DNA from 4 places in the Geobacillus sp. C56-T3 genome. Region 3 is predicted to be linked to each of the others. Evidence: predicted binding sites of a transcription regulator. Region 3 holds the regulator's gene; each other region holds the start of a gene.
The links. The regulator LexA, encoded in region 3, represses DNA repair genes until DNA is damaged. The targets are predictions, from matches to a motif close to CGAACATATGTTCG.
Positions count from the first base shown of each region.

Region 1: a site for LexA is predicted at 1,606-1,619, ahead of GC56T3_RS16395 (DNA endonuclease). Genes of this name have one in related genera too.
Region 2: a site for LexA is predicted at 2,631-2,644, ahead of recN (DNA repair protein RecN). Genes of this name have one in related genera too.
Region 4: a site for LexA is predicted at 2,877-2,890, ahead of uvrB (excinuclease ABC subunit UvrB). Genes of this name have one in related genera too.

Region 1 is NC_014206.1:3,296,300-3,302,403, forward strand. Features, by position in the region: gene GC56T3_RS16380 (flagellar hook-associated protein 2) at 1-935, opposite strand, end outside; gene flaG (flagellar protein FlaG) at 951-1,313, opposite strand; gene GC56T3_RS16395 (DNA endonuclease) at 1,641-2,489, shown strand; gene GC56T3_RS16400 (flagellin) at 2,912-4,195, opposite strand; gene csrA (carbon storage regulator CsrA) at 4,387-4,626, opposite strand; gene fliW (flagellar assembly protein FliW) at 4,639-5,073, opposite strand; gene GC56T3_RS16415 (DUF6470 family protein) at 5,094-5,648, opposite strand; gene flgL (flagellar hook-associated protein FlgL) at 5,683-6,104, opposite strand, start outside.
Region 2 is NC_014206.1:1,147,410-1,153,513, forward strand. Features, by position in the region: gene dxs (1-deoxy-D-xylulose-5-phosphate synthase) at 1-1,210, shown strand, start outside; gene GC56T3_RS05885 (TlyA family RNA methyltransferase) at 1,214-2,062, shown strand; gene ahrC (transcriptional regulator AhrC/ArgR) at 2,112-2,561, shown strand; gene recN (DNA repair protein RecN) at 2,688-4,409, shown strand; gene spoIVB (SpoIVB peptidase) at 4,683-5,978, shown strand.
Region 3 is NC_014206.1:2,339,231-2,345,334, forward strand. Features, by position in the region: gene tkt (transketolase) at 123-2,129, opposite strand; gene GC56T3_RS11575 (DUF896 domain-containing protein) at 2,229-2,459, opposite strand; gene GC56T3_RS11580 (recombinase family protein) at 2,589-3,242, opposite strand; gene yneA (cell division suppressor protein YneA) at 3,262-3,567, opposite strand; gene lexA (transcriptional repressor LexA) at 3,719-4,342, shown strand; gene glnA (type I glutamate--ammonia ligase) at 4,406-5,740, opposite strand; gene GC56T3_RS11600 (MerR family transcriptional regulator) at 5,780-6,104, opposite strand, start outside.
Region 4 is NC_014206.1:3,266,686-3,272,789, reverse strand. Features, by position in the region: gene GC56T3_RS16250 (DUF6044 family protein) at 1-395, opposite strand, end outside; gene GC56T3_RS16245 (MerR family transcriptional regulator) at 564-1,082, opposite strand; gene GC56T3_RS16240 (PDZ domain-containing protein) at 1,301-2,473, shown strand; gene GC56T3_RS16235 (CsbA family protein) at 2,487-2,711, shown strand; gene uvrB (excinuclease ABC subunit UvrB) at 2,961-4,937, shown strand; gene uvrA (excinuclease ABC subunit UvrA) at 4,954-6,104, shown strand, end outside.

The sequences.
Region 1 (6,104 bases), 960 kb from region 3:
ATCGCTTCCTTCTGTTCATCCGTCAGCGGCGGATAGTCGCGATAGCGCTCTTCTTTCAGCTTGGCGTTGATTTTGTCGATCGTGTCGTTGTATTTGTCGACAAACCCTTTAATCGCATTGAACATCGCGTCTACATCCGTCGCCACCGACACCGTCGCCGCGCCCGTCCCTTTGAGCGTGTACGTCACGCCATTGATCGTAAACGTATTCGCCGAGCGGGTCGTCGTTAGACCATTAATCGTCACTTGCGCATCTTTCCCCGCCGTTTTTCCCGTCAGCTCCTGCCCCGCTGCAGTATTCGTAAACCCTAGTTGCGCAAAAAAGTCCACCGTCGCCTGATCGGCGAGCACTAGACTCGCTTGAGCCCCCGTGTCTTTTTTCATGATTGAAACCCGCCCGGTCTGCTCGTCGTAAAACGCGCTGACGCCAAGATCTAGGTTGCTGTTGAGTTGGGCGATCACCCCATCGAGCGTCGTTCCTTGCTTCACCGTGATCGCCGCCTGCTTCGTCGTCCCATCCCCATTCGTCACGTTGATCGTCAGCGTCACATCAGCGGCAATGGAAAAACTCGCCTTGTCCACTCTCGCCCCTGCATCCGACAGCCAGACGGCCGATGTGGCCACTTGATTGACTTGCATCGTCGTCGCCACGTTCGCCGCACTCGAACCCGCCGTCGCTGTGACGACCGATTCATTCGAGCTCGAGACGGTTTTTTTCAGCATGCTGCTTTGGAGCGTGATGTTGGAAAACAAGTAGTCGTCAAGCCCCTGAAGCAGCGTGTTCATCGACCGGTAGTCATCGCGCTGCCACTCGAGCAGCTGCTTTTTCTGCTTCAATTTATCCAGCGGCGCCCGCTCTGCTTTCATCAAATCGCTCACGATTTTGTCAATGTCCATTCCACTCGCGAGGCCGCTGATGCGCATCGTATTCGCCATGTCGACTCACCACCGTTAAATTTTTTTATCCACTAAAAGCCCGACAAACTCCATCATCGCCGCGTACATATCCAACAGCTTTTTCGGCGGGATTTCGCGGATCACTTCCTGCGTTTTTTCATCCACCACTTGCACGTAATATTCATGCAGCTCTTTATGCAGCTCAAACCGGATTGATGTATGGCTCGGCTGCACGAGCTCATTCAAGCCGTTGACCACTTTCTCCACAGCTTCTTCCGAAAGCGGTTGAAAAAGGGAAGAAGCAGAACCCCCCACCTCTTGAGGCTGCACTGCCGCGCGTTCGACGGTTGCATGCACCTGCTCGCTTCGCGTCGGTTCATAGGAAGGAAAAGAAGAAGACACCCGTTCAATCGTCATACGATCCCGCTCCTTTGGTTTGGACGCTTTCTATGGTTTATATCGGATGAAACGTAGGGAGTGTGAAGGGGGAAAGGGGAATTTCATTTAGGCGAAAGGTGACTAGGGAGTGGTGTATAATCTCGAAGCAACTAAAATCGCTATTCTGAAAATACCCGAACGCCAAAATGTGCAAGGTTGTAGAATTCAACATAGAGGCATTTTCATCCTTCTGATGGTGACAAAATTTTTTGTCATGGGAGTCTATATAGAAAGGTTCCCTAAACATATAAGAATATATTATAATAAAACCAGAACAAACGTTCCCAAAAGAAAGGAGAAACGGTCATGGACGACTTATCCAAATTAACCCCTGTACAACAAAACGTTCTAATTGCTAGCATTATCGGAGACGGAGAAATTACAAAGCTTTATAAAAAGAGCCGACGGAAAAACCATAGTTACCGGGAACATTTCGGCATGGAACAGGCTGAGTATCGAAAATGGAAGATTTCATTTTTCGACAATCTTTTGTACATCACTCCCCGAAGTCAATGTGTTCGATCATCGTCTCTTCCGCTATTTACAAGGCTATATCCATACTTTTACCATGATGATGGTTCTAAACATATCCCGATTCCTTTATTGACGTATTGCACGTTGCCTCATTTCCTTGCTGTTTTATATATGGATGATGGCTCGCTCTGTATTTCTCCTAATATCAATAAACGCAAAAAAGTAATTTACCTGACACCTCATATTTACCTTTATCTACAGAATTATCCTCGCGAAGAATTAAAAAAGTTGCAACAACACATTCTTTCTCATTTCGGTGTCACCTTCCGTTTAAGTAAACATCCAAATGGACAAGGCTGCATTTTACGAACAACCTCTGTGAGGGATACGTTTCATTTTCTTAATATAATCTCCTCAGCAATCTCAACTTGCCCGTCTATGTATTACAAAACCAACTGGAACGAGCGACTCAAAATAGAAAAGGAAAAATGGCAAAAGATATTCCCAGATTTCGAATTGCGGACGAGCAGCCACGAACGTTCAAAGCGATACTCTAAGAAGGAGATTCAACAACTAAAGGACATGAAGCAAAAAGGCGCGACGATTCAAGAAATTGCTGATACCTTGCACCGAAGTTATTGGTCTATCGTGTATAAATGGCGTGAAATACAAAAAGAGTGACAACAAACAAGAGACCCTAGGCCACCCTAAGGTCTCTTGTCTTATGATTAACGAAGCAATTGCAATACCCCTTGCGGTTGTTGGTTGGCTTGCCATGCCTCAACGTCTTTCGACCGTTGTGCAGACTACCTCTTCACCCTCAGCTTGACCTGTTAGGGGCTGGGCGCTTCGGTTCGGCATCGGCCTCCCCTACGGGCTTCATCACCATAGCACTCGCCTTAGGTGGTATGCCCTAGTCGTTGAACCTTCTCCACCCTTTCGGGACAGGAGCTTGGCTGCTGATTGCCCAATCCTTTGGCTTTTTCCGCCCTCACGTCTGCCGTTTCCAGCTCCGTTGTGGCGCCAAAGGCTCTCAGGGTTTCCCAGCAATTCACCCAGTCATCCTCTTAGCCGTTTCCAGCTAAGACGCCCGCCAAACCAGCCTACCGAAGCAGCTGCAACACCGCTTGCGGCAGTTGGTTTGATTGAGCCAACATCGCTTGCGCTGCTTGCGCCAAGATGTTGTTTTTCGTGAATTCCATCATTTCTTTGGCCATGTCGACGTCACGGATGCGGGATTCTGCAGCGGTTAAGTTTTCCGCCGATGTACCTAAGTTGTTGATCGTGTGTTCGAGGCGGTTTTGGACAGCGCCAAGTTTAGCACGCTCTGCAGATACTGTTTCAATCGCTCTGTTGATAGTTGTCACTGCCTTATTCGCAGTGGCTTGGCTCGTAATATCTACGCCTCCTACAGTAAATGAATCTCCGTCGGCTACAGTTACTCCCGTTGTGTCTAGAACAACTTTCCCATTTTTATCAATAAATGTAACTCCACTATCTGTTGTCCAAGCAACAGCGTTCCCATTGCTATCTTTAAGAGCATTTTCAGATGCTACATAAGTATATGTCCCAGCTTGCAAACCATTATTTGTTAGTGAACCAGTCGCAGAAACCTTTGTTCCATTCCCGCTTAACGTTACTGTCCCAGCCTTAACAGCAGCAGTAAACGTAAATGTATCGTCTTTCTCTCCAATAGCTGAAGTCCATGATTTCCCATCGTTGCTTGTAGCTACAGTATTGCCATTGGAATCAACCATTTTATAACTGCCAGTATTGGTTGTTTGAATCTGATAAGTGCCGTCAGCTATATCTTGGAGGGTTCCGTTTTTTGTGAATGAAGCATCCCCATCAGCATCACTAATTACTGTTGTCACATCTCCTGCTACACCTAATGCGAATGCACTCATGTCACTGATATTCAACTTAATGTTTTGTGATTCATTCGCACCAATATGGAAAGTGCCAGAAAACGTCCCGTTAAGAAGTTTTTGCGTGTTAAACTCAGTAGTACTCGAAATCCTTGATAATTCTTGTGCAAGCTGATCAACTTCTTTTTGAAGTTCAACGCGATCTGTAGCAGTATTCGTATCGTTCGCTGCTTGAACCGCCAGCTCCCGCATCCGCTGCAAAATCGAGTGCGTCTCGTTCAAAGCACCTTCTGCTGTTTGGATGAGGCTGATTGCATCTTGAGAGTTTTTCGAAGCCATCTCCAACCCACGAATTTGCCCTCTCATTTTTTCAGAGATCGCAAGACCCGCCGCATCGTCACCCGCGCGGTTAATGCGAAGGCCGGAAGACAGCTTTTCAATGTTTTTAGACGCCTGCGTGTTGTTGAACGTCAACTGCCGATACGTATTCAACGCCGCGATGTTGTGGTTGATTCGCATAGTTTCTTCCTCCTTGAATGGATATTCTCTTCCACGTCCCTGTGGAAGTCATCGGCACGGGGCGAAAGTCGGCCGCCTTTCGCCATATGCCGCGCTCACTTTTTATATCGGCGCGTTTTTTGGAAGTTTAATAGGGAAATTTAAATTTTTTGTCGACGGGGCGAAAAAAGCGCCGCGTGGGCGCTTCGGTGTTATGGTTGTTTCCATTGTTTCAGCTTGGCGGTCAGTTCGGCGAGCGACGTTTCGGACGCTTGGGAGGCGGCGTTGTTTTCTGCTTGGATGGCGAGGTACACTTCTTTGCGGTGGATGTCGATGTGTTTTGGCGCGTTGATGCCGAGCTTCACTTGGTCGCCTTGGATGGCGAGGACGGTGATTTCGATGTCATCGCCGATTTGGATCGCTTCTTTGATTTTGCGCGTTAGGACAAGCATAAGCCGCCTCCTTTACGTCGCCACTTTGTCCGGGAAGAGGCGATGTTTCGTTTTGTACGGGGTGTTCGTTAAGATCACTTGCTTGCCGATTCGTTTTCGGGCGTTGATGACCACAGGCGCCTGCAAGTTCGCGGTCGTGTTGTCAAACGGGTCAGCGACCGTCAAGATGACGTATAAGGCAACGTCGCGTTCGCTTTCGATGCCGAGCTGTTCGAGCGTTGCCTCATCCAACTCGATTTCGTACGCGGGAAAGTACGAAAACGGTTCGATCAAGACAAACCCGAGCGCAGACGTGTCGACCGACTGCAAGATGACAAACGGCGTGTCGGCGAGCGGAAGAAGGACGAACCGCTCTTCGTCCGCGAACCCAGGGAGGCCGTGGGGGAAGTGGATGATGTCTTGCTCGTTCACCGCCACTGTTCCGTGGTATTTCGTGTCAATGTTCATGTTTGCTCCTCCTACGTTTCCTAAATGACGACGTCAATGTGCAGTCTCGGGCGCTGGGCGAGGGCGATCTTGACCGTTCCTTGTTGATAACGGATGATCGGCGCATGCGCCTTCACATCAATGCGCGGCGCGTGGGTGTTCCAGTCGATCGCCAGCCGTCCTGGTTCATAGTCGACCTTGACGCTAAACGGCGGCGGGACGAGGGCGATGTTGAACTCAAGCGGGGGGCCTTCGCTGTTGGCTTCCGCCTGCTCAACGAGAGGATCGCCCCCTTGTTCGATGCGCATCAGTTCATCGCCTTGGACCGCAGCGCGCTCGATGAAATCAAGCACCGCTTGCCGCCCGTCAGCGGCCTCGTCTTCGATCAATTGGAACACGTGCTTGTTGTTCACCGCCGCCCACGCCTCGGTCTGGTCGATCGTCAAGCGCGCGGGGATGGAAGCAACGCTCATTTCGGCAGGCGGCTGTTCGATCGTCATCTCGGCGGGCGGCTGAGTGATCTCAAGCCGCGCGGGTTCGGTCGAAATCGCCAGCTTGGCGTATGTCGCTTGCATCGTGAGCTGCGGAATGCGCATGGCCATCGCTCCTTTCGGCGGGCGTTACGCTAGTTTAACGCAAAAAGTCGACCAATGTCGGCTGGATGACGCGCGCGCCGACGGCCAAAGCGGCTCGGTGGACGCTTTCTTGCGTTTTCAAGTCGGTGATGACTTTTTCGAGATCGACGTCTTCGTTGTCCGACAACATTTTTTCCGCGATCACCTGCTGGCTGTCGATGCGGTCTTCCATCAGCTCGATTCGGTTCATGCGCGCCCCAAGTTCGGCGCGGACGCCGAGCAAATTCGTCAAGTGGCTGTCGAGTTTGTCTAAATAGCCCGTTACATCATCGCCGGTCGTACTCGGATTTTCGAGGGAAGCGGCCAAGTTTTGCAAGTCCGAAAACAATCCGCTGCCCGCCCCGAACGCTGTGCTTGGCGGAATGTTGACCGGAATGTAAATGCCTTTGGCGAGCTCAATGTTCACCTGTTGGCTGT
Region 2 (6,104 bases), 1.2 Mb from region 3:
CTTGAAATATTTGCTTGTCTCCGGCGTGTTTTTCGAAGAGCTCGGGTTTACGTATTTAGGCCCGGTCGACGGCCACGATTTTGAGGATTTGCTTGAGAACTTGCGCTATGCGAAGAAGATGAAAGGCCCCGTGCTTGTCCATGTCATCACGAAGAAGGGAAAAGGGTACAGTCCGGCGGAAAACGACAAAGTCGGCACATGGCACGGCACAGGGCCGTACAAAATCGAAACCGGCGCTTTTGTCAAAACGAAAGAGGCCGGTCCGTCATGGAGCGCGCTTGTCAGCGAAACCGTGCGCCGGCTCGCCCGCACCGACCCGCGCATCGTCGCGATTACGCCGGCGATGCCGGTCGGCTCGAAGCTGGAAGGGTTCGCAAGCGAGTTCCCCGATCGGATGTTTGATGTTGGCATCGCCGAGCAGCATGCGACAACGCTTGCAGCTGGATTGGCGACGCAAGGGATGAAACCGTTTTTGGCCATTTATTCGACATTTTTGCAGCGCGCCTATGACCAAGTCGTCCATGATGTATGCCGGCAAAACTTAAATGTCTTTTTCGCCATTGACCGTGCTGGGTTGGTCGGGGCGGACGGCGAAACGCACCAAGGGGTGTTTGACATCGCCTTTTTGCGCCATGTGCCGAACTTGGTGTTGATGATGCCAAAAGACGAAAACGAAGGACAGCACATGGTGTACACCGCCATCCGCTACGACGACGGGCCAATCGCCATGCGTTTCCCGCGCGGCAACGGGCTTGGCGTACCGCTTGATGAGGAGCTGAAAGAAATCCCAATCGGCACGTGGGAAGTGTTGCGCGACGGCTGCGATGCGGCGATTTTGACGTTTGGCACGACGATTTCGATGGCGCTTAAGGCGGCCGACGAGCTGGCGAAAGACGGCATATCGGTGAAAGTCGTCAACGCTCGCTTTTTGAAGCCGATGGACGTGGCGATGCTTCACGAACTGCTTGAGAGCCGCCTGCCGATCTTAACGGTCGAAGAGGCGGTGCTGCAAGGCGGCTTTGGCAGTGCTGTGTTGGAGTTTGCTCATGATCATGGTTATCACGGAGCGGTCATCGAACGGATGGGCATCCCGGACCGCTTTATCGAACATGGAAGCGTCAGCGAGCTGCTCAATGAAATCGGGCTGACGTCGACCCATATCATCGACCGCATCAAAACGATGATGCCAAGAAAACAGAAAAGGGCTTGAGACATGAAAGGAAAAAAAGAACGGCTCGATGTGCTGCTTGTTGAACGAGGGCTGGCGGAAACGCGGGAAAAGGCGAAGCGAGCGATCATGGCCGGGCTTGTCTATTCAAACGACATTCGACTCGATAAGCCCGGAGAAAAAGTGCCGGTTGACATTCCGCTTGAGGTGAAAGGCAACCCGCTTCCGTACGTCAGCCGCGGTGGGTTGAAACTGGAAAAAGCGTTGCGCGAGTTTCATATTCGCGTGGAAAATAAAATTGTTCTTGACATCGGCGCGTCGACCGGCGGTTTCACCGACTGCGCCTTGCAGCATGGGGCGAAGCTGACGTATGCCGTCGATGTCGGCTACAACCAGCTTGCTTGGAAGCTGCGTCAAGACGAGCGCGTCGTTGTGATGGAGCGGACGAACTTCCGCTACGTGACGCCGGATCAGTTTACGAAAGGGCTGCCGGAAGTAGCTGTCATCGATGTCTCGTTTATTTCGCTGCGTCTCATTTTGCCGGTCGTCAAGACGGTCATGGTGCCGGGCGGCGATGTGATTGCGCTCGTCAAGCCGCAGTTTGAAGCCGGCAGGGAAAAGGTCGGCAAAAAGGGGATTGTTCGCGACCCGAACATTCACGAGGAAGTGCTCGAATCGATCATTCAATTCGCCTGTGCGGAAGGATTCGATGTTTTGCACTTATCCTATTCGCCCATTACAGGCGGCGATGGCAACATTGAGTTTTTGCTTCACGCCGTTTATTCGGGAGAAAATCGCAAAGGGGAAAACCGTCTGTCGATGCCGATCGCACATATCGTACGTGAGGCGCACGCCCATCTACGTGGCGACAGGACAGAGGGGAATGGCGAATAGAGGCGGGAAACAACAGCGTGGCATTTTGCAAGCAAAGAGGTGGCGCAGTGTGAACAAAGGGCAAAGGCATATTAAAATTCGCGAAATCATTATGAACCATGACATTGAAACGCAAGACGAGCTTGTCGACCGGCTGAGAGAAGCTGGCTTTAACGTCACCCAGGCGACCGTCTCGCGCGACATTAAAGAAATGCAGCTCGTCAAAGTGCCCATGGCCAATGGCCGCTACAAGTACAGCCTTCCGTCCGACCAGCGCTTCAATCCGATGCAAAAGCTGAAGCGGGCGCTTGTTGATGTGTTTGTGAAGCTTGACGGAACGGGCAACTTGCTTGTGTTGCGGACGTTGCCGGGCAACGCCCATGCCGTCGGCGTCTTGCTCGACAATTTGGATTGGAACGAAATCGTCGGTACGATTTGCGGCGACGATACGTGCCTGATCATTTGCCGGACGCCAAAAGATGCCGAAAAAGTGTCCGACCAGCTGTTGTCCATGCTCTAGGCGAGGACCGGCCCAGCTCCCGTTCTGCGTTCAAGGACGGAACGACAGGGCGGTCCTCGTTTGCAAATCCGAACATACGTGCTATAATCAAAAGTGGAATTAATCGGACAGGCAAGGAGTGATGAAATGCTCGCCGAGCTGTCGATTAAAAATTTCGCCATTATCGAGTCGCTCTCGTTGTCGTTCGACAAAGGGCTGACGGTGTTAACCGGCGAAACGGGAGCCGGCAAATCGATCATCATCGACGCGATTCATTTGTTGATCGGCGGACGCGGCTCCGCTGAATTTGTCCGCTTTGGAGCGGAAAAGGCGGAAATCGAAGGGCTGTTTTTGCTTGATGATGACCGCCATCCGTGCTGGCAAAAATGCGCAGACGTTGGCATCGACGCCAGCGACGGCATGATCGTGTTGCGCCGCGATATTTTCGCCAACGGCAAAAGCGTCTGCCGCATTAACGGCAAGCTCGTCACGACGGCGGTGCTGCGCGACATCGGGGCGACGCTTGTTGATATTCACGGCCAGCATGAACATCAAGAACTGATGGATACGTCCCGCCATCTGCCGCTTTTAGACGAGTTTGGCGGCCTAGAGGCGGCAGAGGCGCTTGCTCGCTACCGCGCCGTCTACGAGCGGTATGAGGAGCTCGGAAACAAATTGAAAAAGCTGAGCGAAAATGAACAGCAAATGGCGCACCGGCTTGATTTGCTGACGTTTCAGCTGCGCGAAATCGAGCAGGCGGCGCTCGAGCCGGGCGAGGACGAGCGGCTGATGGAGGAAAAAGTTCGCATCGTCAATTTTCAAAAAATTTATACCGCGCTGCAGAAAAGCTATGAGGCCCTCTCCGGAGAGGGACGCGGGCTTGATTCCATCGGGGAGGCGATGCGCCATCTCGATGACGTCGCAGGCATGGATGCAACGCTCAAAGATGCGCATGAAACGACGTCGAACTGCTACTATTTGCTCGAGGAAGTCATGTACAAGCTGCGCGATCAAATTGAGGAGATGGAGTACGACCCAGAGCGGCTCGATGCCATTGAAAGCCGTCTCGCGGAAATCGGGCAGCTCAAACGAAAATACGGGGCGACGATCGCCGATATTTTGCACTACGCCGAGACGATCGCCGAGGAAATCGAGACAATCGAAAATCGCGAAACGCATGTGCATGAGCTTAAGCAGCAGCTCGCTCTGGTGACGGACGAGTTGCTTACGGAGGCGAAAAACGTCACCGCTGTTCGGCAAACATATGCCCAGCGCCTGATTGAGCGCATTCATCAAGAACTGAAAGACTTGTACATGGACAAAACGAAATTTGACATCGTATTTGCCAAGCGTGAAGGATCGCTTGACGCCCCCTTGGTCGACGGCGTGCCGGTTAGGTTCCAAGAAGACGGCATCGATGTCGTCGAGTTTTACATTTCGACGAACGTCGGCGAGCCGTTAAAACCGCTCGTCAAAGTCGCTTCCGGCGGCGAGCTGTCGCGCATTATGCTGGCGTTGAAAACGATTTTTTCCAAACATCAAGGAGTGACGTCGATTGTTTTTGATGAGGTCGACACCGGTGTCAGCGGACGCGTCGCCCAGGCGATGGCGGAAAAAATTTACCGCATCGCCAGCCAGTCGCAAGTGCTTTGCATTTCCCATCTGCCGCAAGTCGCTGCGATGGCGGACACGCACTTGTTGATCGCCAAAGAGACGGATGGGGAACGGACGAAAACAGTCGTGAGGAAGCTCAATGAGGAGGAGAAAGTGAAAGAAATCGGGCGGATGATTTCCGGCGTCGAGATGACGGAATTGACGAAACGGCATGCCAAAGAGCTGTTGGAACTGGCGGCGAAAATGAAACATTGATTCCTGTTTCCCCTGTTCGTCGAGGGGAGGCGCATCCCTCTCAAAGCGGGCCGATTCCGCCTGCCTGTTCTGCCTTGGCGCCCGCTTTCCTTAAGAGAACTACGGTGTTTCATAAAGATAAGCAAAAAGCCGCGCGGCTGTCCGGATGCAAGTCCATCCAATTCCGGGCAGCTTTTTTATCGACAGGGCGATTATATTTTCCCCGGTTCAGGCAAAATTAAAACTGTAACCGTTTTTGCATGGTGTAGGCGGGAGCGAGGAGAGTGGACGACATTGAATAAAGAAACGGCGCGAAAAATCGCAGGAGTGCTTCTCCTTGGTATATTGACGGCCATCGCCTTTTCCAAACCGATGAAGGAATATTGGCAAATTCCGAAGCAGCTTGTCCTGTTTGAAGGCGATGCGGTTGAATTTCCTGCCGCTTCTCTTCCCGTGCAAGCGGCCGTCAATGACCGAAACGCTCCCAAAACGCTCAATATTGAGCGAAAAAACGGTTCTCTGTCTGTAAAGGCGAAACGCCGCGGACATGAAACGATGGTGTTGCAGGTTGCCGGAATGCCGATCAAGCAAGTGGATGTCAACGTGCTGCCGACGCTCAAAGTCATTCCCGGCGGACAATCGATCGGCGTCAAGCTCAATACCGTCGGCGTTCTTGTCGTCGGTTACCACCTTGTCGAAACCGAAAACGGGAAAAAATCGCCGGGAGAGGCAGCCGGCATTCAAGTTGGCGACATCATTATCGGCATTAACGGCCAAAAAATCGAAAACATGAGCGACCTCTCCCCTTTCATCGAGGAGGCCGGCAAAACGGGAAAACCGCTTCATCTAAAAATTCTGCGCGATCAGCACTCCATGACGGTGAAGCTCGTTCCGCTGAGAGACAAGCATGACGATGTGTACCGCATCGGCCTGTACATTCGCGATTCGGCCGCCGGCATCGGGACGATGACATTTTACGACCCCAAATCAAAAATATATGGCGCACTTGGCCATGTCATCTCTGACATGGATACGAAAAAGCCGATTGTCGTGCAAAACGGGCAAATTATGCGCTCGACCGTCACATCGATCGAAAAAGGGACGAGCGGCAATCCAGGTGAAAAATTAGCCCGCTTTTCCGACGGCGAAGAAGTGATCGGCACGATCACCACCAACAGCCCGTTTGGCATTTTCGGCAAGCTGATCAAACCACTGCCGAATGGTCCGTTCACAAAACCGATCCCGGTTGCCTTGGCGAACCAAGTGAAAGAAGGACCGGCAAAAATATTGACAGTGGTGGAAAACGACAAAGTCGAGCAGTTTGACGTGGAAATTGTCAGCACCATTCCGCAGAAATTTCCGGCGACCAAAGGCCTCGTGATTCGCGTCACGGACCCGCGCTTGTTAAAGAAAACAGGGGGCATCGTCCAAGGGATGAGCGGCAGTCCGATCATTCAGGATGGAAAACTCGTCGGCGCAGTGACGCACGTTTTCGTGAACGATCCGACATCCGGCTATGGCGTCCACATTGAGTGGATGCTGCAAGAGGCAGGCATCGATCTATACGGCAAACAAAAGAAAGCGAGCTGACAAAGTCGGCTCGCTTTTTCCCGGCAGCCAACATTCGATTCTTGCGTATATTTGGTGAAATGACGAGTGATGATTTGGTCACCATTCATCTCTTCCTGATCATCCCAAGGCCAATGTTTCGAAATG
Region 3 (6,104 bases):
CGCAAACAGGCCAACAAACAAGCCTTTGTCCTCGATTCAACCCCGAAAATACTTGACCAAAGCGCAGCCATCTTTCACAAAAACAAGCTGCCCCTGCAACAACGCAAGGGCAGCTTTTCCGGTTACTTGCCGAGCAGCGCTTTTGTGCGGCGGACGACGTTGTCAACCGTAAAGCCATACTCGGCCATGATTTTCTCTCCCGGAGCGGAAGCACCGAATCGGTCGATGGCCAAAATGTCGCCCTCGGCGCCGACGTAGCGCTCCCAACCGAGTGACGCGCCCATTTCAATGGCGAGCCGCTTCGTCACGGCCGACGGGAGCACTTCATCGCGGTACGATTTTGGCTGCGCTTCGAAGCGGTCCCACGATGGCATGCTGATGACGGAGACATGGATGCCCTCAGCGGCAAGCGCTTCTTGCGCTTTGACGGCCAGACCGACTTCCGAGCCAGTCGCCAACAACAGCGCCTCCGGAGCGCCGTTTTTCGCCGGTGAAACGACGTACGCACCTTTTTTCACGCCTTCATACGCCAACTCAGCTGTTGCCGCCAACGTCGGCACATCTTGACGCGTCAAGACGAGCGCAGTCGGCTTGTCCGTCGATTCGAGCGCCAGCCGCCATGCTGCCGCCGTTTCGTTTGCGTCAGCCGGACGGATGACCGACAAGTTCGGCATCGCCCGAAGCGAAGCGAGATGTTCGATCGGCTCGTGCGTCGGGCCGTCTTCGCCGACGGCGATGCTGTCGTGCGTCAAGACGTAGATGACCGGCAAGCCCATCAGCGCCGCCAAGCGGATCGCCGGACGCAAATAGTCAGAGAACACGAAGAACGTGCCGCCGAACACTTTCAGCCCGCCGTGAAGCGCCATGCCGTTCAGCGCCGCCCCCATGGCAAACTCGCGCACACCAAACCAAACGTTGCGCCCTTCGTAGCTGTCCGGCAAGAAGTTGCCGCCGCCTTTGATGAGCGTTTTATTCGAGCTTGCCAAGTCCGCCGAACCGCCAAACAATTGCGGCACCGCTTTGGCGATGGCGTTGATCACTTCCCCGGACGATGAGCGGGTTGCCAAGCTTTTGCCTGCTTCGTATACCGGCAAAGAAGCTTCCCATCCATCTGGAAGTTTGCCTTCGATCGCTCGCTTCAATTGGGCGGCCAGCTCCGGATGCGCCCGTTCGTACGAGGCGAACTGTTCGTTCCATTCCGCTTCTTTTTTCGCACCGGCCTCTTGCACCGTTTCTCGGAAATGGGCATATACTTCTTCCGGTACATAAAAATCTTCAGCAAACGTCCAGCGGTACGCTTCCTTCGTCAGCTTCGCCTCTTGGGCGCCGAGCGGAGCGCCGTGGACGCCGGACGTGCCCGCTTTATTTGGCGCGCCGTAGCCAATCGTCGTTTTTACTTCAATGAGCGTCGGCCGGCTGAGGTCCGCCCGCGCCTCCTCGAGCGCTTTGGCGATTTCTTCAATATTGTTGCCGTCCTCAACGCGCAAATATTGCCAGCCGTACGCTTGGAAACGTTGGGCGACGTTTTCCGAGAACGACAGGTTGAGCTCCCCGTCCAGCGAAATGTCGTTCGAGTCATACAGGACGATCAGACGGCCGAGCTTCAAGTGGCCGGCGAGTGACGCAGCTTCGCTCGCCACTCCTTCCATCAAATCACCGTCGCCGCAAATGGCGTACGTATAATGATTGATAATCTCAAACCCGTCGCGGTTGTATGTAGCGGCCAAATGCCGTTCCGCCATCGCCATGCCGACCGCCATCGCAATCCCTTGGCCGAGTGGGCCGGTCGTCGCTTCCACGCCCGGCGTATGGCCGTATTCCGGATGGCCCGGCGTTTTGCTTCCCCATTGGCGGAACTGCTTCAAGTCATCCATCGTGACATCGTAGCCGCTTAAATGCAATAAGCTGTAAAGCAGCATCGACCCGTGCCCGGCTGACAAGACAAACCGGTCGCGGTTGAACCAGTTTGGATTCGCCGGGTTATGATTCATAAATTTCGTCCAAAGCGTGTACGCCATCGGCGCCGCGCCCATCGGCATGCCCGGGTGCCCGGATTTCGCTTTTTCGATCGCGTCAATCGACAGCGTTCGAATCGTCGTAATCGCCAACTCCTCGATTGAATGCGCCATCGTCTTCCTCCCTTTCATTAACATGGTGTCATTTACTATCATATAGAAAATCGATCGGCTTGTACAACGTTATTTTCCGGGCACCCCTCTTTCGACCGTTTAATGGAAGCGCCGCCGCTGGCTTTCCTTTAATTTTTTCGGCGTCACGTCGTTGCCGTTCGGGTCAATGACGGTCACTGTATGGAGCATATCGGTCATCGCCTTGCGGAACGCTTGAATGTACTCACGGCGCAGCTTCGCTTGCTCGAAGGCCTCTTCGGCCGACAAGCCGGCCGTTTTCGCTTTTTTCGCCAGTTCATTGATGCGGGCTAATTTATGTTTGGCAAGCATTGATCATCTTCTCCTATCTGCCATATTCTCACTCTGTTTTATCTTATCTGATCAACCGGGAAGATGGCAACGATGGCATCTTGGCTTCCTTTGCCCGCTCGCCGCTTTAGGGTCAGGCGCAGTACACGATCAACGCCGCCTTTGTTGCTCGTCCATATATTCCTGGTAACGCCGATGGACGGTCGCCTTGGACGCCTCGTAACCGAAGCTTCGCATCGTCGCGGCGATATCGGCAAACGTCAGTCCGCGCTCGCGCAAGCGGACGATCTCCTCAACCGGCAGATCAATTCGATCGCGCCCGGCGTTTTCGCCCCGGCGCCTTAGGTTCCGCTCCGGTCGGTAGCCGCTGGCGATGGCTCGCTGCATGCCACGCTTAATTTTGGCGTTATGTATTTTTCTTTGGTACTCCTCGACAATCGCGATGATGGATAACACCATCTCATCGGCCTCCGACAGCGGCATCTCCCCGCGGTGGCTGGCGCTGTATATTTTCACCCCTTGCTTTTTCAAGCAATGCAGCACCGCCATGCGCGCATGGCCGCGCCCAAGCCGCGTTTCATCTTGAATGAGCAGCACATCGACCTCGCCTTCCTCGCAAAGCGAAAGCAGCTCCAACACGCCGTCGCGGTCGGCTTCATAACCGCTCGCCTGCTCGGCGATCACTTTAACGACTTCAAATCCACACTCGGCCGCCAGCTGCTCGAGCTCATCTCGTTGCCTCGCGAGCGACGTTTCCTGTTCAGCTTTGTCCGTGCTGACTCGGCAGTAAATGACCGCCCTCATGGCCAATCCCTTCTTTCCATCACTGATTGACGGCCACCGAGCCGCCCTGCTTTGATTTTAACACAGGAATGACAATTTGTTCACCGGCGGCAAGACGCGGGCTCGGCAAATGGTTGAAATCGACGACCCAGCGGATGAACTCATCAGGCGGCATATGGTGTTCCTGTTCGTACTGTTTTGCCAGCCCCCAAAGCGTATCGCCGGGAGCGACCGTGATCGTCACGTATTCTTTTTTATCGACCGGGTTGCTGGCGTAAACGAACCCTGCCAACACGAGCGCAAACAAAAATGAAAACAAAACATAGTGCAGCAACGTTTTCCCCATTCTCCCCACCCTTTCCAGAATGTTTGTTCGCTTTCCTTCATTATAGCCAGGAACATTTGTTTGTGTCAATAAAAAACTCGAACTTATGTTTGTTTTTTCGTCTTCCACATGGTATAATGAAGGCAAATGATGTGGCGAGAGGTGTGAAACAATGACGAAACTGTCAAAACGACAACAGCAAATTTTAGAGTTTATTAAACAGGAAGTAAAAACAAAAGGCTATCCTCCGTCGGTGCGGGAAATTGGGGAAGCGGTTGGACTGGCGTCAAGTTCGACGGTCCACGGGCATCTCGCGCGCCTAGAAAGCAAAGGGTACATCCGCCGCGACCCGACAAAGCCGCGCGCCATTGAAATTTTGGACAACGATATGGCCAAGGAGAGAGAAAAAGAGGAGATCATCTCGGTGCCGATCATCGGCAAGGTGACGGCCGGCCAACCGATTACAGCGGTGGAAAACATCGAAGGCTACTTTCCGCTGCCGAAGCGGCTCGCCGCCGGCGAGGAGCAGCTGTTTATGCTTGAAGTGATGGGCGACAGCATGATCGAAGCCGGCATTCTCGACGGCGACTACGTCATCGTCCGCCAGCAGTCATCGGCCAACAACGGCGACATCGTCGTCGCCATGACGGAAGACAACGAGGCGACGGTGAAGCGGTTTTTCAAGGAAAAAGACCACATCCGCCTGCAGCCGGAAAACGCCCATCTTGAGCCGATCATCGTCCGCGACTGCACGATTCTCGGCAAAGTGATCGGCGTCTATCGCCTGTTCGACTGACTCGTGCCGGCCTGCGCCCATAAAAAAGCTGCCCTGAAAAAAACGGGGCAGCTTTTTTATGAATCAGTAGAGTTCCATATATTGGTCCAATTCCCATTGATGAACCGTTGTCCGATACATATCCCACTCAATTTCTTTCGCTTCGACGAAATGCTCGAATAAATGTTTGCCGAGCGCGTGAATCATCACTTCATCGGACTTCAAGTTTTCCAACGCTTCATGCAGCGTTGCCGGCAAATCGACAATGCCTTCTTCGAGCCGTTCTTCTTTCGTCATGACGTAAATGTTTCGATCCACTGGCGCCGGAGGAGTGAGCTTGTTGCGAATGCCGTCAAGCCCAGCGGCTAAAAGCACCGCCATGGCCAAGTATGGGTTGGCCGACGGGTCAACGCTGCGCACCTCAATGCGCGTGCTCATGCCGCGCGAAGCTGGAATGCGGATGAGCGGGCTGCGGTTGCGCGCCGACCAAGCGACGTAGCACGGCGCTTCATAGCCTGGAACAAGCCGCTTGTACGAGTTGACGGTCGGGTTCGTCACCGCCGTAAAGTTCGGCGCATGCTTCAGCACACCGGCGATAAACTGCCGCGCCGTATCGCTCAACTGCAAGTCGCCGTTCGGATCGAAAAAGGCGTTTTCACCGTTGCGGAACAGCGACAGGTTGCAATGCATTCCTGAACCGTTAATCCCAAAAATCGGCTTCGGCATAAAGGTCGCATGCAATCCATGTTTGCGGGCGATCGTTTTGACGACGAGCTTAAACGTTTGAATGTCGTCGCACGCTTTAATCGCATGGGCGTATTTAAAATCGATCTCATGCTGGCCCGGGGCGACTTCATGATGGGACGCTTCGATTTCAAACCCCATTTCCTCAAGCTCGAGCACAATGTCGCGCCGGCAGTTTTCCCCAAGATCGGTCGGCGCCAAATCGAAATAGCCGCCGCGATCGTTCAGCTCCATCGTCGGGTGTCCTTTTTCGTCAAGCTTGAAAAGGAAGAATTCAGGCTCAGCTCCTAAGTTAAAGGCGTTGAAGCCAAGCGCCTCCATCTCTTTCAGCATCCGCTTCAAGTTATAGCGCGGACAGCCTTCAAACGGCGTGCCGTCCGGGTTGTAAATGTCGCAGATAAAGCGGGCGACTTTTCCTTTTTCTGAAGTCCACGGGAAAATGACGAACGTATCCAAGTCCGGATACAAATACATATCCGACTCTTCGATGCGGACAAATCCTTCGATCGACGACCCGTCAAACATAATTTTGTTATTAAGCGCTTTCTCCAGCTGGCTGATCGGAATTTCGACGTTTTTGATCGTGCCCAAAATATCGGTGAATTGCAGGCGGATGTACTTGACATTTTCCTCTTTGACGATGTGTAGAATGTCGTCACGCGTATATTTTGCCATGTCCAAACTCCTCCCCGGCTCGGAAATCATTTTCCGTCATTAATGAAAGAAGCGAGCGAGATCTCCTTGGCGAAGCGATGCGCGCTGGAACCGCCCGGCCTGCAGCAATTCATTCCGCAAAATTTCGCGCAGTTCTTCGTCCGACAGCTTCGGTTTTCCTACTTTTTCGACTTTCTCCGCCTGCTGGTGGCGTCCTTCCTCCCGCGCGGCAAAAATTTGCTTAATGCCCGCCAAGTTGACGCCTTGGTCGATCAAATCTTTAATTTCCAGCAAGCGGTCAATGTCATTGAGCGAAAACAGCCTCCGGTTGCCTTCGGTGCGCGCTGGCGAAACGAGGCCGTGCTCTTCATAATAGCGGATTTGC
Region 4 (6,104 bases), 930 kb from region 3:
AGCGCCGCCCCGACGCGAATGAGCCATGATTCCGGTGAAGGCAAAAAGTGGCGCCTGAGCAGCCAATACATACCCAAAAAGGCGAATACCCTCGTGATCGTCTGGCTGAGCGCGTACGCCACCATGGAGGGAAACAAAGCGTGCAGCCACACGATGCCGCTGAATTCTGTGCCGAAGGCGTTGCGCGGCAACCCGTTGATCACTTGCGGGATGACGGCATCGATTGGGCCAAATAGTTGGCCGCTGCGAACGAGCACGCGATACCAGGCGATGTTCGAATCCATATTGTCGTGCACGCGAATATGGGCGTGTTCGCCTAACATGTACAGCGGAGAAAGGTAGAGAGCCAATACGATGAACGCGATGGCGACCGCTTTTCGTTCTCTTTGTTCCATCTCGCGCGCCCTCCTTTCCCATACGGGAAGATTGCACAACATGATCCATTATAAACCGCTGCGATTAAAAAAGCATAAAAAAATTGTAAAGAAGTAGTGAAGGGGGAGAAAAAGGGGAAAGAAGCAACCAAAAAAAACACCCTGCGTCAAGCAGGGAGGATGGAACCATTAGGCAAACAACCCCATCACCCGCCCAAGGCCGCGCCGTTTCTGTTTCGTCTCTTCCGGCGGTTCATGGGGAGCCGGGGGACGGGTATTCAGCTGCTGTTCAAGGCGGGCGACAAGCTGCTCCAACGCAGTGAGGCGGGCGACGATTTCTTCCATTTCTTGGCGGTGATGCAACAGTTGAATGGAGACGACGTCATCTGCTTTTTGCTCCAGTTGCCGTTCAAGCTGGTCCAAGCGCGAGGAGACGCGGGCGATTTCGGGTTCGATCGATTCATGTAAGGCGTCAATAGGAATGTTGTTCCGCAGCGGCGTCGGAGGGCGTTTCGGGGTCGGCGGCGCTTCCATGGCGGCGCCTTGTTCAAATTTGACCCGTTCGAGCAAGGCGACCGTTTTTTCATCAAACAAGTAGTGGCCGGCCTCGTTTCTCCGCAACGGAATGTCGTATTTGCGCACCCAGCGCTGGATCGTTTTCGGCGATACACCAAGGCGAGCAGCGACGTCGGACGTTTTCAATTCCATCGTTTCACTCCTCCTTGTTTCGTCTTGTTTATACTTTTTCCTCTGCATCTTTGAAAATCCTTCCCAGCCGACAAAACTAGTGTTGATTCGGCAAAGAAAGTGGAAAACAGCGAAGATTCGCCATTGGCGAAAAAAGATGGCTGTGGGCATGGGAATTGGCCATGCCATTTGGTAGAATAGAAGATAAAGAATGATGAACGACGCAAGGGGTGAAGCGGATGGCAACATGGTGGCTGGAATGGCTTGAGGGCGTCGCGTCGGTTTGGCGGCAGCCGCTTCTTTATTATGGCGCCGCGCTCGCTTTGGCCGTCGGTTGGCGGCGGGTGAAGCGGGAGCGCCGCGATTTTCATGTGCGCGTCTACAGCCTATGGCAAGAGTGGCGCGGGCTTTGGACGAAGGGATGGATGGCTGGAGCGATGTTGTCGGCGGCGGCCGTCGGCATCGGGATCGAGGTGCCGCAGGAAGCGGTTTGGACGGTGACGGTGCTGACGGTGCTCTTTAGCTTGGCGATGGAAGCGCGGTTGTTGTCGCCTGCTTATACGGTTGGCGGCGCGCTTCTCGTGTTCGGTTTGGCGGAGCGAAGCAGCGCGTTGTCCCGATGGCTTCCCGATGGCATGGCGGCGGCGCCGGCTTTGGCGGTGTGGCTTGCGTTGCTTTTGCTTTCGGAAGGATGGCTCATCATTCGCACGCGAAACGAGGCGGCCTCGCCGCAGCTTGCGAAAAGCAAGCGGGGGATGACGGTCGGCCTGCAATGGACGCAGCGTCTTTGGTTTGTGCCGGTTGTGCTGCCCGTATCAGGCGGCGCGCTGCCTCCGGCTTCCTGGTGGCCGCTCGTTTCGACGGGAGACGGCTATTCATTTTGGCTCGTGCCGTTTCTTCTCGGCTTTTCCCAGCGCCGCCAGCACATGCTGCCGGCGGAAGCGGCGCGCGCGGAGGGGCGGCTTGTTGTTCGGCTGGCGTTCGTTGTCGCCCTATTGGTCGCTTCCGGTATATGGTATCCACCGCTCACGGTGGCGGCGGGGGCTATGGCCATCATCGGCCGCGAATGGATCGCGTTTTCCGGGCATCACGCCGACCGCGCCCGCCCGCCCCGCTTTGCCCGCTATCCGCACGGCTTGGTGATTGTCGGCGTGCTTCCCGGCTCGAAAGCGGAAAAAATGGGGCTTTCGATCGGGGAAGTCATCATCAAAACAAACGGCGCCCCGGTGCGGAGTGAAACCGAGTTTTACGAGGCGCTCCAACGCAACCGCGCGTTCTGCAAGTTGGATGTCGTAGGACATAACGGCGAAGTCCGTTTCGTCCAAGGGGCGCTCTATGAGGATGAGCATCATGAACTCGGGCTGCTGTTCGTCCGTGATCGGAACGCATCAGCGTCTGAAGCTGTTTCGTAAAGGAGAATGGATCATGTGGTTTTTGGCGGCACTCATCATTCCGTGCCTATTGGTGCTGTTGTTTGCGCGGGTGACGTACAATCGGTACATCGCTGTGCTGTTGACGACGGCGCTGCTTGTCGCTTCCTACTTGAAAGGCTATACGGACGAGCTGCATGAAATCGTCGCTGACATTGCATCGACGATCGCCGGCTTTCTTTGGGCCGGCCGCATGCTCGACCATCTGAAGCAAAAATGAAGCGGCGTTGTCGGTTCAACCGTCTGTTTTTGGAAAAAGGCATCGTCGGCTGAACCTCGGATTGTCGAAACGGAACGGAGCGAAGACGCGGACCTTGGGCATGAATGGGTCCGCTTTTTCGCGTTTTTCGGTGCGAAGCGATGGAAAACACTGAGTGGGTTGGTACGAATATGAGTTCGCATTTTTGATGCATGGATCATCACGATGTGATACAATGGGGAAAGATGGTACGAAGGAGGAGGCGAAACGGTGGAGGGCCGTTTTCAATTAGTGTCGCCATACGAACCGCAAGGCGATCAGCCGCAGGCGATCGCCAAGCTCGTTGACGGTTTGCGGCTTGGGGTGAAGCATCAAACGCTGCTTGGGGCGACGGGGACGGGCAAAACGTTTACGATCTCGAACGTGATCGCCCAAGTCAACAAACCGACGCTTGTCATCGCCCACAACAAAACGCTCGCTGGCCAATTGTACAGCGAGCTGAAAGAGTTTTTCCCGCACAACGCCGTCGAATATTTTGTCAGCTATTACGATTACTATCAGCCGGAAGCGTATGTGCCGCAGACGGATACGTACATTGAAAAAGACGCGAAAATCAACGATGAAATCGACAAATTGCGGCACTCGGCGACATCAGCCTTGTTTGAGCGCCGGGACGTGATTATCGTTGCGAGCGTGTCGTGCATTTACGGTTTAGGGTCGCCGGAAGAATATCGGGAGCTCGTCGTCTCGCTGCGCGTTGGGATGGAAATCGAGCGCAACGCGTTGCTTCGGCGGCTCGTTGACATCCAATACGACCGCAATGACATCGATTTTCGCCGCGGCACGTTCCGCGTCCGCGGCGATGTTGTCGAAATTTTCCCCGCGTCGCGCGATGAACATTGCATTCGCGTCGAATTTTTCGGCGATGAAATCGAGCGCATCCGCGAGGTGGACGCCTTAACCGGCGAGGTGCTCGGCGAGCGCGAGCATGTCGCCATTTTCCCGGCGTCGCACTTCGTGACGCGCGAGGAGAAAATGCGGCTCGCCATTCAAAACATCGAACAAGAGCTTGAGGAGCGGCTTGCCGAACTGCGCGCGCAAGGAAAGCTCTTAGAGGCGCAGCGGCTTGAGCAGCGGACGCGCTATGACCTTGAAATGATGCGCGAGATGGGCTTTTGTTCAGGCATCGAAAACTACTCGCGCCATTTGGCGCTGCGGCCGCCGGGCTCAACGCCGTATACATTGCTTGACTATTTTCCGGACGATTTTTTGATCATCGTTGATGAGTCGCACGTCACCTTGCCGCAGCTGCGCGGCATGTACAACGGTGACCGGGCGCGCAAGCAAGTGCTTGTCGACCACGGCTTCCGTCTGCCGTCGGCGCTTGACAACCGGCCGCTCACGTTTGAAGAGTTCGAGCAAAAAATCAATCAAATTATTTACGTCTCGGCGACGCCAGGGCCGTACGAGCTTGAACACAGCCCGGGCGTTGTCGAACAAATCATCCGCCCGACCGGGCTTCTCGACCCAACGATCGACGTCCGCCCGACGAAAGGGCAAATCGACGATTTGATCGGCGAAATTCGCGAGCGCGTCGAGCGGAACGAGCGGACGTTGGTGACGACGCTGACGAAAAAGATGGCGGAAGATTTGACCGATTATTTGAAAGAAGCGGGGATCAAGGTGGCGTATTTGCATTCGGAAATTAAGACGCTCGAGCGCATTGAAATCATCCGCGATTTGCGGCTCGGCAAATACGATGTACTGGTCGGCATCAACTTGCTTCGCGAAGGGCTCGACATCCCAGAAGTGTCGCTTGTCGCCATTTTGGACGCCGACAAAGAAGGGTTTTTGCGCTCGGAGCGCTCGCTCATCCAGACGATCGGCCGGGCGGCGCGCAACGCGAACGGCCATGTGATCATGTACGCCGATACGATCACGAAATCGATGGAAATCGCCATTCAAGAGACGAAGCGGCGCCGCGCGATTCAAGAAGAGTACAACCGAAAGCACGGCATCGTGCCGCGCACGGTGAAAAAGGAGATTCGCGACGTCATCCGCGCGACGTATGCGGCGGAAGAGACGGAGATGTACGAGGCAAAGCCGGCGGCAGCGATGACGAAACAAGAGCGGGAAGAGCTGATTCGAAAGCTCGAAGCGGAAATGAAAGAGGCGGCCAAAGCGCTCGACTTCGAGCGGGCCGCCCAGCTGCGCGATATCATTTTCGAATTGAAAGCGGAAGGGTGATGGCCGGGTGAACGGAATGGATAAAATTATCGTCAAAGGGGCGCGCGCCCACAACTTGAAAAACATTGACGTCGAAATCCCGCGCGGCAAGCTCGTCGTCTTGACCGGGCTGTCCGGGTCGGGGAAGTCGTCGCTGGCGTTTGATACGATTTACGCGGAAGGCCAGCGGCGCTACGTCGAATCGCTGTCGGCGTATGCCCGCCAGTTTTTAGGGCAGATGGAAAAACCGGACGTCGATGCGATTGAAGGATTGTCGCCGGCCATTTCGATCGATCAAAAAACGACGAGCCGCAACCCGCGCTCAACCGTCGGCACGGTGACGGAAATTTACGACTACTTGCGGCTTCTATTCGCCCGCATCGGCCGCCCCATTTGCCCGACGCACGGCATTGAAATCCAATCGCAGACGATCGAGCAAATGGTCGACCGGCTGCTCTCTTACCCGGAGCGGACGAAAATGCAAATTTTGGCGCCGATCGTCTCGGGAAAAAAAGGGACGCACGCCAAGACATTGGAGGATATTCGCAAACAAGGGTATGTGCGCGTCCGCATTGACGGCGAGATGCGCGAGTTGACGGAGGACATTGAGCTTGAAAAAAACAAAAAACATTCGATTGATGTCGTCGTCGACCGCATCATCATTAAAGACGGCATCGCCGCCAGGCTTGCCGATTCGCTTGAGACGGCGCTGAAGCTCGCCGACGGCAAAGTTGTCGTTGACGTGATCGGCGAGGGGGAGCTGCTGTTCAGCGAAAAGCACGCTTGTCCGTACTGCGGCTTTTCGATCGGGGAGTTTGAACCGCGTCTGTTTTCGTTCAACAGTCCATTCGGCGCCTGCCCGGACTGCGACGGGCTCGGGGCGAAGCTCGAAGTGGATCTCGATTTGGTCATCCCGAACGATGAGCTGACGTTAAAAGAACACGCCATCGCTCCGTGGGAGCCGCAAAGCTCGCAATATTACCCGCAGCTGCTCGAAGCCGTGTGCCGCCATTACGGCATCCCGATGGACGTGCCGGTGAAGGATTTGCCGAAAGAGCAGCTCGATAAAATTTTGTACGGCAGCGGCGGAGAGCCGATTTATTTCCGCTATACGAATGATTTCGGGCAAGTGCGCGAACAATACATCGCATTTGAAGGCGTCATTCCGAACGTCGAACGCCGCTATCG